3 regions of the Pseudomonas urethralis genome follow, and region 2 is predicted to be linked to each of the others. Evidence: riboswitches for the same ligand, from Rfam matches in the RefSeq annotation. Region 2 holds a riboswitch; each other region holds the start of a gene.

Region 1 (3,269 bases), on a different contig from region 2:
GACTTGGTGATGAGCAAAGCGGTAAGGGCGGTGAACAGCTGGGAGCCGGCGATACCGGCGAGGATGACCTGCGTGTGGTTGTTGCTCGGCCCGGCCGCACGGGCCAGCACCAGCACCAGCAAAAAGGCCGCCAGGGCACCAATGAAGGCGCCGCCGGACATGCTCAGGGCGACGCTGCCCAGGCCCAGCAGGCCAACCAGCACCGCACCCGTCGATGCGCCGGCCGACAGCCCGAGCAGGTAGGGCTCGGCCAGCGGGTTGCGCAGCAGCGCCTGGAGGATCACCCCACAGGTCGCCAGCCCCGCCCCGCAAGCGGCGGCGACCAGGGCGCGGGTCAGGCGGTAGTTCCAGACGATGCCGGCGTCGATCGGGTCGACCGGATAGCCGGCCTGCCACAGGTGGTTGGCCAGCACCTGGTAGACCACCTGTGGCGGCAGGTTGGTTTCGCCGATGGCCGTACCGGCCAGCACGGCCGCGAGCAAGGCCAGCAGGGCCAGGGCGCTGTAGGGCAGAGCTTTCATCATGGTGCCGCTTTACCGCTGGCGAAGGCTGCGGACAAGGTCTGCAGGCCGGGGAACAGGCGGATGCCGGCCTGCATGGCGTCGGCGTCGAGGATGATGATGCGGTTGTTCTTTACCGCATCCATCTGCTTCGTCACCGGGTCGTGGCGGAGGAATTCGAGCTTTTTCCGGTAATCGTCGGCGGGGTAGCGGCGGCGGTCCATGCGCGCGATGATCAGCCAGGTCGGGTTGGCCTTGGCCAGGGTTTCCCAGCCTACGGTCGGCCATTCCTCGGTCGACTCGACCACGTTGCGCACGCCCAGGGTGCGCAGCATGAAGTCGGCTACGCCCTGGCGGCCCGCAACATAAGGGTCGATGCCGAGGTCGGCGCTGGAGAACCAGAACAGCGCCGAAGTCTGCGACAGGTCCTTGCCGGCCAGTTGCTGCCGGGCACCCTCCAGGCGTGCCTTGAGGTCGGCATTGAGCGCGGCACCGCGGTCCTGTACATCGAAGATCTCGGCCAGCTGGCTGATGCTCTTGTAGAGGCTGTCGACCTGGAATGCCTGCAGGCGGGTGCCGTCGGCGCCGACCAGGTTGTCCTTGCCTTCACAGTCCGAGGGCAGCAGGTAGGTGGCGATGTTCAGTTCGCGGAACTGTTCACGGGTGGCGACCGCGCCCTGGGCGCCGACCATCCACTCGAACTGCACCGTCACCAGTTGCGGGCGCTTGCCGACCACAGCTTCGAAGCTGGGCTCGTTGTCGGCCAGGCGCGGCACCTTGTCGTTCAGTGCCTGGTATTCGGGCAACACATTGTTGAACCACAAAGAGGTGCCGGCCAGCTTGTCGCCCAGGCCCAGCGCGTAAAACATCTCGGTGCCGGCCTGGCCGATGGTGACCGCACGCTCAGGCGCCTGGGCGAAGGTCTGCGGCGCGCCGCAGTTGTCGACGGTCAGCGGGTAAAGGGTGGCCGCGGCCTGAGCCAGGCCGGTGAGGCTCAGGCCGGCGAGCAAGGTGGCGATACGGGGCAGCATGCTGGGCGATCTCCTGTCGGACAGTTCTGGTGAGGAACGCACGGACAGGCATCGCCGCAGCCCTGCACGTGCAGGGGCAACACGGATGGCCATCCCGGACACCCCGCCGGTTGGTGAATGTATGCCGGCAGGTCTCCTGACTGGTGCGTCCTCGCCTGGCTCCGGCCTTCCCGGATCAGGTCCAGTGGCATCGATGGAGCAGGCTCGGCACCTACAGTTGCGGGGGCAGTTCCGATTGGCACGCCGGGTTGGGCGGGCCCGGGATTCCCTATTAATTCCGTGGTGGAAACCGGCGGGCGGCATGGTAGACCATCCGGCCGCCAGGTGAAACGCCAAATCAGAAGTACTTCAGCCAGTGGATGTCGCGCCGGCGCGCCTTGAGCCGGGCAAACCAGCGCACCGGCAGGTACAGTGCCGCCGCCAGCAGCAGCGAGGCCAGCCACACCGCGCCGATGGTGTCGAAGCCGAAGTAGTCGCCCTGGTTGAGGCCGAACAGCGCCACGCAGGCCAGGTACAGCAGCTTGAGCACGTACAGGTGCAGCAGGTAGAAGAACATCGGCGCTGCGCCGAACACCGCCAGGGCGCTGATCCAGCGGGCGAGCCCGGCGCGCTCGAAGGCGCGCAGCAACAGTAGGCCGCAACCCAGGGTCAAGGCCAGGAACAGCAGCGAGGGCGGGTATTTGGTGATGTTGAAGAAGCTCATCAGCGTCTGGGTGATGGTCGGGTAGCCGCTCCACGGCGCCTCGCCGTAGCCGTTGTAGAGGCGCAGCACCATGAAGCCGAGCAGGGCGATGGCGCCGGCCATCAGCAGACGGTGCTGGCGCTCGTCGGCGTCGCTGCCACGGGCGAACCACGGGCCGAGGCCGAAGCCCAGCGCGATCACGCCGATCCACGGCAGCACCGGGTAGGAGGTGCGCAGGCGCAGGTTCTCCGAGACCTCCAGCCAGCCGCGGTCATGCAGGATCGCCCACGGCACATGCAGGGCCGATTGCGCGTCGAAGTGCAGGCCATCGAGCAGGTTGTGGCCGGCGATGATCAGCGCGCCCACGGCCAGCAGGGCCGGACGCGGCAGCCACACCAGCAGCGACAGGGCGATCATGCTCACGCCGATCGCCCAGATCACCTGCATGTAGACCACGCTCGGCGGCAGCTGGAAGGTCCAGGCGAAGTTGACCAGGGTGAATTCCAGCACCACCAGGAACAGCCCACGCTTGAACAGGAACGCCGAGACGTCGCTACGACCCTGGTACTTCTCGCCATACAGCCAGGCCGACAGGCCGGTGAGCAGGACGAACACCGGCGCGCACAGGTGAGCCAGGGTGCGGCTGGCGAACAGCGACGGGTCGGTGGCATCGATGGCCATCGGGTCGATGACCTGGCGGTGCAGGAAAAAGGTTTCACGCACGTGGTCGAGGAGCATGAACAGGATCACCAGGCCGCGCAGGGCATCGATGCTCTGCAGGCGCTGGGTGAGCAGGGTGGGGGTGGCTGAGGCGCTGGTCATGGAAAGGGGTCGCAGTCAGGAATGAATGTCAAATGAAACGTTATCTTATAACTTTTTTATTTGCTTCTGAAAGCGGTTTTTGTATTACCTGTACCGGCCTCTTCGCGGGTTCACCCGCGAAGAGGCCATCAGCTCAGAAGGTGTAATCCACGGTAGCGAAATATGATCGCGGCGCCCCCATCACCCACTGCTCGCCACTGAACACCGACGCCACATATTCACGGTCGAACAAGT
Region 2 (3,269 bases):
GCCAGTGGTCGAGAGGGTGCGCTGCCAGCCATCTTCTGGCGACCAGGCTTCTTCGCCATGGGTGTGGCCAGCGCCAGCTTCTTCGCCGTGGCTGTGGTGCGCGGCTGCCGGGCTGGCCGCTTCGTAGGTTTCCGCCTCAAGGATCAACGGTGCGACCCAAAAGCTTTGCAGGAGGGTCAGCAAGAGGGCAGCGAGCAGGCCGCTGAACCCGGCTGTGCGGGCAATACGCTTGATCATGGCAGCCTCAGTGGCAGGGGAAGGCGGCGCTATGGCGCGTGTCGTGCGCGGCGTTGTGCACGGCTTCGATGTGCGAGAACCCGGCGAAGTAGACCAGGCACAGGCCGAGCAGGCTGGCACCGACGGCGATGACCACGCGCTGGCTGAGGGTGATGGGGGTGGCGATGCCATGTTTGGCGTTGGTGATGGGCATGACGCGATCCTCTGCTTTTTTGTAAGGGCAACGGACAAGCGCGGCAGTCCCGGGGGCAAGGCGCCCGAGGAGATGCGACAGCGCCCGCCCACCGCGGGGTGTTCATGGACGACAGGCCGGTCTCCGGGCTTGCGAGGAGGAGTTGGGCTCCTTGAAAGGCATCACCTTCCCATGCCGGACTGCGTGGCACAGTGGTCTGGACGCTTCGCTCGCTTACCGTTGCGGGGGCAGCACCGGCTTTGCCCGGCCCTGAAGGGCCTGCGACGCACCGATTTCCCGTTTCACCCCCGCTTGGGGGCACCTGACGCAAGGCGTAAGGAGAGCACGGGGCGAGGGAGACGTCAAATGTCATGCAGATGCAATGCTTGCTCTTGCTCTTGCTCTTGCTCTTGCTCTGCTTTTGCTTCTAAGCGCGCGGTAGTTCAGCAAACGCGGAATGCGACTTCAGGAGGCCGAACGCAGGCGTCTGGAGGGCCAGGGTGCGCAGCACCCCTTCGGCGCAGCCGAAGGCGCGAGATGTAGACTTGCGCAGCAAGTCGTAGGCCGCGCGGGCCCGGAGGGCGCCGGAGTGAGGGGACCCCGGAGCGCAGCGGAGGGGCCGGATGATGGGAGCCAGCGTTTTTTGGTTACTTTTTGTCGCGTTTGACAAAAAGTGACCCGCCGTAAGGGCGGAAAGGTGACTGTGCGTCGCCACCGCCAATGAATGCACTCGACTCAATCAAAACCATCGCTGTCCAGCTTTTGGCTTTTGGCTTTTGGCTTTTGGCTTTTGGCTTTTGGCTTTTGGAAGTGGGCTTTCAAATCAAGTCAACATTCATTTGCCATGGTGGCGCTGAATCAGCTTTTCGCCTTTACGGCGACCTACTTTTTGACTGGGCAAAAAGTAGGCAAAAACCCCCGCTCCCATCATCCGGCCCCTGCGCTTCGCTCCGGGGTCCCCTCACTCCGGCGCCTTCCGGGCCCGCGCGGCCTACGACTTGCTGCGCAAGTCTACATCTCGCGCCTTCGGCTACGCCGAAGGGGTGCTGCGCACCCTGGCCCTCCAGACGCCTGCGTTCGGCCTCCTGAAGTCGCACTCTGCGTCGCCTGAGCTACCGCGCGCTTAAAAGCAAAAGCAAAAGCAAGAGCAAGAGCAAGAGCAAGAGCAAGAGCAAAAGCTGACCGATGGGCTTTGTGGACGGGATGGCAACAGTTGACCACCCGCCACCCCCCGCGTAGCCTTGCGACTTCGAGGTTCTTCGGCACTGCCGAAGCTAAGACGGGAACGCGGTACAAGCCGCGGCTGCCCCCGCAACTGTAGGCACCGACAATGGGTCGACACAGCCACTGCGCCAACGCGCGGGAAGGCGTCACCCCGCCAGCTGCTTGATGCACTGGAACGGTGCAAGCCAGGAGACCTGCCTCGAGACGATTTCGACTTTCAACCGGGCGGGGTGATCCGGTGGCGAACGAGCCCGGCCGGCCTGGCCTGCGGCTTTCGTCCCGTGTGCCCGCACCAACCTGCCAAGGGCAACGCGACATGAAAACACTGGCCAAGCTCCCCGTCACCATCGTTACCGGCTTTCTCGGCTCGGGCAAGACCACCTTGCTCCGCCACATGCTCGACAACGCCCAAGGCCGCCGCATCGCGGTCATCGTCAACGAATTCGGCGAGCTTGGCATCGACGGCGAAATCCTCAAGCAATGCAGCATCGGCTGCACCGAGGAAGAAACCAGCGGCCGCGTCTATGAACTCGCCAACGGCTGCCTGTGCTGCACCGTGCAGGAAGAATTCTTCCCGGTGATGCGCGAACTGGTCGCACGCCGTGGCGACCTCGACCACATCCTCATCGAAACCAGCGGCCTGGCACTGCCCAAGCCCCTGGTGCAAGCCTTCCAGTGGCCGGAAATCCGCAACGCCTGCACCGTCGATGCGGTCATTACCGTGGTCGACAGCCCGGCCGTGGCCGCCGGCACCTTCGCCGCCTACCCGGAGCAGGTCGACGCGCAACGCAAGCTTGATCCCAACCTTGATCACGAATCGCCACTGCACGAACTGTTCGCCGACCAGCTGGCCAGTGCCGACCTGGTGGTGTTGAACAAGGCTGACCTGATCGACGCCGAAGGCCTGGCCAAGGTGCGTGCCGAAGTGGCCGAGGAGCTGCCGCCAGCCGTCAAGGTAATCGAAGCCAGCAGCGGCCGACTGCCGCTGGAAGTGCTGTTGGGCGTGGGGGCGGAGTCCGAGGCGCACATCGATGGCCGTCGCACCCACCACGACGCCCACCATGACGGCGACGATCATGACGATCACGACCACGATGCCTTCGACTCGATCTCCATCGACCTGCCCGAAGCTGACGAAAGCCTGCTGCTCGATGCCCTGACCCAGCTGGTGGTGGAATTCGGCATCCTGCGCGCCAAAGGCTTCGCGGCCATCCCCGGCAAGCCGATGCGCCTGTTGGTACAGGGCGTGGGCACCCGTTTCGACAAGCACTTCGACCGCGCCTGGCGCGCCGACGAGCCCCGCATCACCCGCCTGGTGCTGATTGGCCAGGACCTCGATGCCCCACAACTGGAAGCGCGCCTGCGCCAGGCCCTGGGCGCCTGACCCATGCACCTGCTGCGGACCCAGCCCGGCGGCTTCGTGCCAGACGACAGCATCGCCGACCTCGGCCAGACGCCCGCCGACCTGGTGATCCTCTGCAGCGGCGACTCGCACCTGGCACTGCTTGCCGAAACCGCCGAGCAGCTGCCAGACGATTTCCCCAGCCTGCGCCTGGCCAACCCGATGCAGGTGCAGAACCATGCCTCGGTCGACTTGTATGTCGACGAGGTCCTGCGCCATGCCAAGGTAATCCTG
Region 3 (3,269 bases), on a different contig from region 2:
AGGCTGCGGTCGCTACGGCTGCCATCGACCAGGTTGTCGCGATCAATGTGGTTCTGGTCGCGGCGCACGCCGGTCACCAGCGACAGGCGCTCGGTCAGCTGCAGACGGTTCTCGGCGAACAGGGCGAAGGTGTGGGTGGTGGACAGCGTCTGCGGGCGGGTTGGCGAGTCGCTGTGGAACCCGCCCGGGGTCGGCTGCCACGGGTCGATGTAGTCGCCGCCCACGTCGTTGTACGGCCGGTTGCTGTCGACGTTGAAGCGCACCTTGTTGTACTCGACACCGACCAGCGTCTTGCTGGCCAGGCCGAACAGGCTGTGATCGAAGGTGAAGGTCTGGCGGTCGCCTATCTGCTCCTGGTTGTGCCTGATCTGCAGGAAGCTCTGGCGCTCCAGCTGCTCGCGGTCGGTGTCCCAGCGGTAGTTCTCGGCATTGCGCCAGTGGCGGCGGCTCTTGATGTAGTAGAGCTGGTTGCTGGCGCTGAGCTGGTCGTTGATCGCCCAGTCGGTGGTGAAACGGGTCCACTCGTCGTGGTAGCGCTGCACATCGTTCTGGACGTTGTAGTTCTTCTTGCGCAGGCTGCTGCGGTAATGGCCGTCGATCAGTGGCGTGCCGTAGTAGTTGGCCGGCTGGGCGTCGCCACGCTCGTGGGCGAGGGTGAAGCTCAGGTCGTCGTTGGCATCGAAGCGCAGCGCGGCACTGAGGGCCAGGCTGCGCGAATCGGTGCGGTCGACCCAGCCGTTGCCGGCCTGCTGGTTCAGGGTCAGGCGGTAGCTCAGGCGTTCGCTGAGGCTGCCGCCGGTGTCCAGGCCAAGCTGCTGGCGGTCCCATGAGCCGTAGCCCAGGCGCAGGCGGTTGTGGATGTCGCCGGTGAACGGCTTTTTCGGGATCACGTTGATCACCGCGCCGGTCGCGCCTTCGCCATACAGCACCGAAGCCGGGCCGCGGATCACGTCGACCTGCTCGACCATCCACGGGTCTACCGGGAAGGTCTGGGTGCCGGCCCCGGTATACAGGCGCGCACCGTCGAACAGGGTCATCACCGAGCCATGGCCGGTGAAGCCGCGCGCCGACAGGCCGGTGCCGCCATCGCCGGGGTTGCCGATGAAGGTGATGCCGGGGGAGCGGGTCACGGCGTCCTGCACGGTGAGGTTGTTGCGTTGCTCGATCTGTTCGGCCGTGATGCTGCTGGTGCTGGCTGGCGTTTCCAGGGCACTGAGGTGCAGCCGTGAACCGGCCTCGGTCGGCGTGGCCAGGTCGACGTGCTTTGGGTCACGGGTATCGGTGATGGCCGTGGAGGGGAGGCTCAGCACAGGTTCGTCGGCCAGGGCCGGCAGGGTAACGGCCAGGCAGGCCGCCAGGGGGTGAAGCTTGAAGAATCGGGACATGTCGTTCCACTGCTGCAGGAATGAATGGATCCCGGTGGAAAACACGCAAAGGCGCACCCCGTACGCAGGCGCACGCGGATACCGGCCTGCGCCCGCCCACCGCGGGTTGCCAAGTGAAGCTTCAGGCCGGTCTCCGGGCTTGCGAGGGTCGTGAGGCCTTCACCTTCCCATGCTGGCGCACAGTGGTGTGTCGAAGGCATCGCTCGCTTACCGTTGCGGGGGCAGCGCCGGACTTGTCGTGAACCACGACGCACCGGCTTCCCGTTTCACCCTGCGCACGGCGGCGCAGGACACCTGAAACTGGCGCGCATCTGACCATCGAATGGTCAGCGCGTCAAATGCGCGTGTCAGCGCCCGCGGCGGCGTGACACCCGTGCCTCGATGTTCTTGCGCCCGATGAGCAGGGGAGGCTTCTCCACCACTGGCTCATCGGCCAGCCACTTGTACATCACCAGGCAGTCGACCAACCCCAGGCGGGCGTGGCGATAGGCCTTGGGCAGGCGGCCCACGGTCTCGAAGCCCAGCCGGGTCCACAGCGCCACCGCCACCTCGTTGCTCGCCACCACCGAATTGAACTGCAACGCCAGGAAGCCCTCCTGGCGTGCCAGCTTCTGCGAGTGCTCGCACATCAGCCGGGCCACACCACGGCCACGTGCAGCGTCGCAGACCATGTAGCCGCAGTTGCCGACATGGGCGCCGGGGCCGGCGGCGTTGGCCTTGAGGTAGTAGGAACCGAGCAGCTCGCCATCCTCTTCGGCCACCAGCGTGTGCAGCGGCAGTTGCAGCCACAGCTGGCGGGCCTGCTCGACGTTCAGCTCGGGGTCGAAGGCGTAGGTTTCGCGGGCCTGGACGATGGCCTGGAAGGTCGGCCAGAAACGCTCGAAATCGTCGGGCGTCATGGGGCGAATGTGGATCATGGCGGTTCCTGCAATGGCTAGGCCGCCAAGTCTGGGTGGCGCGGCGCCGTCGCGCAAGGGCGGCGACGCCGTTTGGCTTCAGCCGTTGGCCTTGCCCAGCGCATCCAGGGCGCGGGCCGAGTAGACCAGCGCGGCCCCGGCGTTCATCGCCACGGCCACACCCAGCGCCTCGGCGATCTCCTCACGGGTGGCGCCGTGCTTGACGGCCTGTTGCGAGTGCACGGCGATGCAGCCGTCGCAGCGGGTGGTGACGGCCACGGCCAGGGAGATCAGTTCGCGGGTCTTGGCGTCCAGGTGGTTGGTCTTGGCGCCCGCGCCGCTGGCGGTCATGTAGCCGGCCACGGTGTCGGGGGACAATTGCTTGAGATCGCCGATGCCGGCCATCAACTGCTTACGGTAGGCGTCCCAGTCCATCATGCTCATCGTCTTCACCTTGGTAAGGTTGCGAGTGGAGCTTTCATGCTAGTCGAAGCCTGGGAAGCGAGACTTGTACTTTAGTGCTGGCCAGGATTGAAGCGGCCAGACAAGGCCGCTTCTGCAATGGCCAACGTGCCGGTCAGATATAGACGAACACCAGCACCAGGGCCGCGACCACCAGCCACTTCTCCAGGTAGTAGCGCATGCGGTTGCGCTTCTTCAGCGCCTTGCCACGCTCGCGGATCTTGTAGATGCGGGTGAACAGGCGGTTGATGCCACCGGTCTTGTCGCCGGCGTCGTTGGGCGCAGCGGCGGCGGCCATGACGTTGCGGCTGAACCAGCGGTTGAACGCGGTGGCCCAGCGGTATTTCAGCGGGCGCTCGATGTCGCAGAACAGGATGATGCGGTTGTGCTCGGTGGTATTGGCGGCGTAGTGGATGTACGTTTCGTCGAAAACCACGCCCTCGCCATCGCGCCAGGAGTATTTCTCGCCGTCCACATCGATGTAGCAACCGTCATCGTTCGGCGTGTCCAGGCCGAGGTGGAAGCG

Evidence for each region. Region 2 has a riboswitch for cobalamin ahead of cobW (cobalamin biosynthesis protein CobW). Riboswitches for the same ligand answer to the same signal wherever they lie in the genome.
Region 1: linked by a shared signal. The riboswitch ahead of L6D64_RS05070 (ABC transporter substrate-binding protein) and the one ahead of cobW (cobalamin biosynthesis protein CobW) in region 2 are both predicted to bind cobalamin.
Region 3: linked by a shared signal. The riboswitch ahead of L6D64_RS05080 (TonB-dependent receptor) and the one ahead of cobW (cobalamin biosynthesis protein CobW) in region 2 are both predicted to bind cobalamin.

The regions. Positions count from the first base shown of each region.
Region 1 is NZ_BQIJ01000002.1:483,889-487,157, forward strand. Features, by position in the region: gene L6D64_RS05065 (FecCD family ABC transporter permease) at 1-524, opposite strand, end outside; gene L6D64_RS05070 (ABC transporter substrate-binding protein) at 521-1,531, opposite strand; cobalamin riboswitch at 1,641-1,840, opposite strand; gene L6D64_RS05075 (acetyltransferase domain-containing protein) at 1,869-3,035, opposite strand; gene L6D64_RS05080 (TonB-dependent receptor) at 3,169-3,269, opposite strand, start outside.
Region 2 is NZ_BQIJ01000004.1:246,958-250,226, reverse strand. Features, by position in the region: gene L6D64_RS08935 (CbtA family protein) at 1-237, opposite strand, end outside; gene L6D64_RS08930 (CbtB domain-containing protein) at 245-430, opposite strand; cobalamin riboswitch at 528-750, opposite strand; cobalamin riboswitch at 1,645-1,849, shown strand; gene cobW (cobalamin biosynthesis protein CobW) at 1,950-3,017, shown strand; gene cobN (cobaltochelatase subunit CobN) at 3,021-3,269, shown strand, end outside.
Region 3 is NZ_BQIJ01000002.1:487,790-491,058, forward strand. Features, by position in the region: gene L6D64_RS05080 (TonB-dependent receptor) at 1-1,385, opposite strand, end outside; cobalamin riboswitch at 1,493-1,698, opposite strand; gene L6D64_RS05085 (GNAT family N-acetyltransferase) at 1,733-2,302, opposite strand; gene L6D64_RS05090 (carboxymuconolactone decarboxylase family protein) at 2,381-2,725, opposite strand; gene lpxO (lipid A hydroxylase LpxO) at 2,859-3,269, opposite strand, start outside.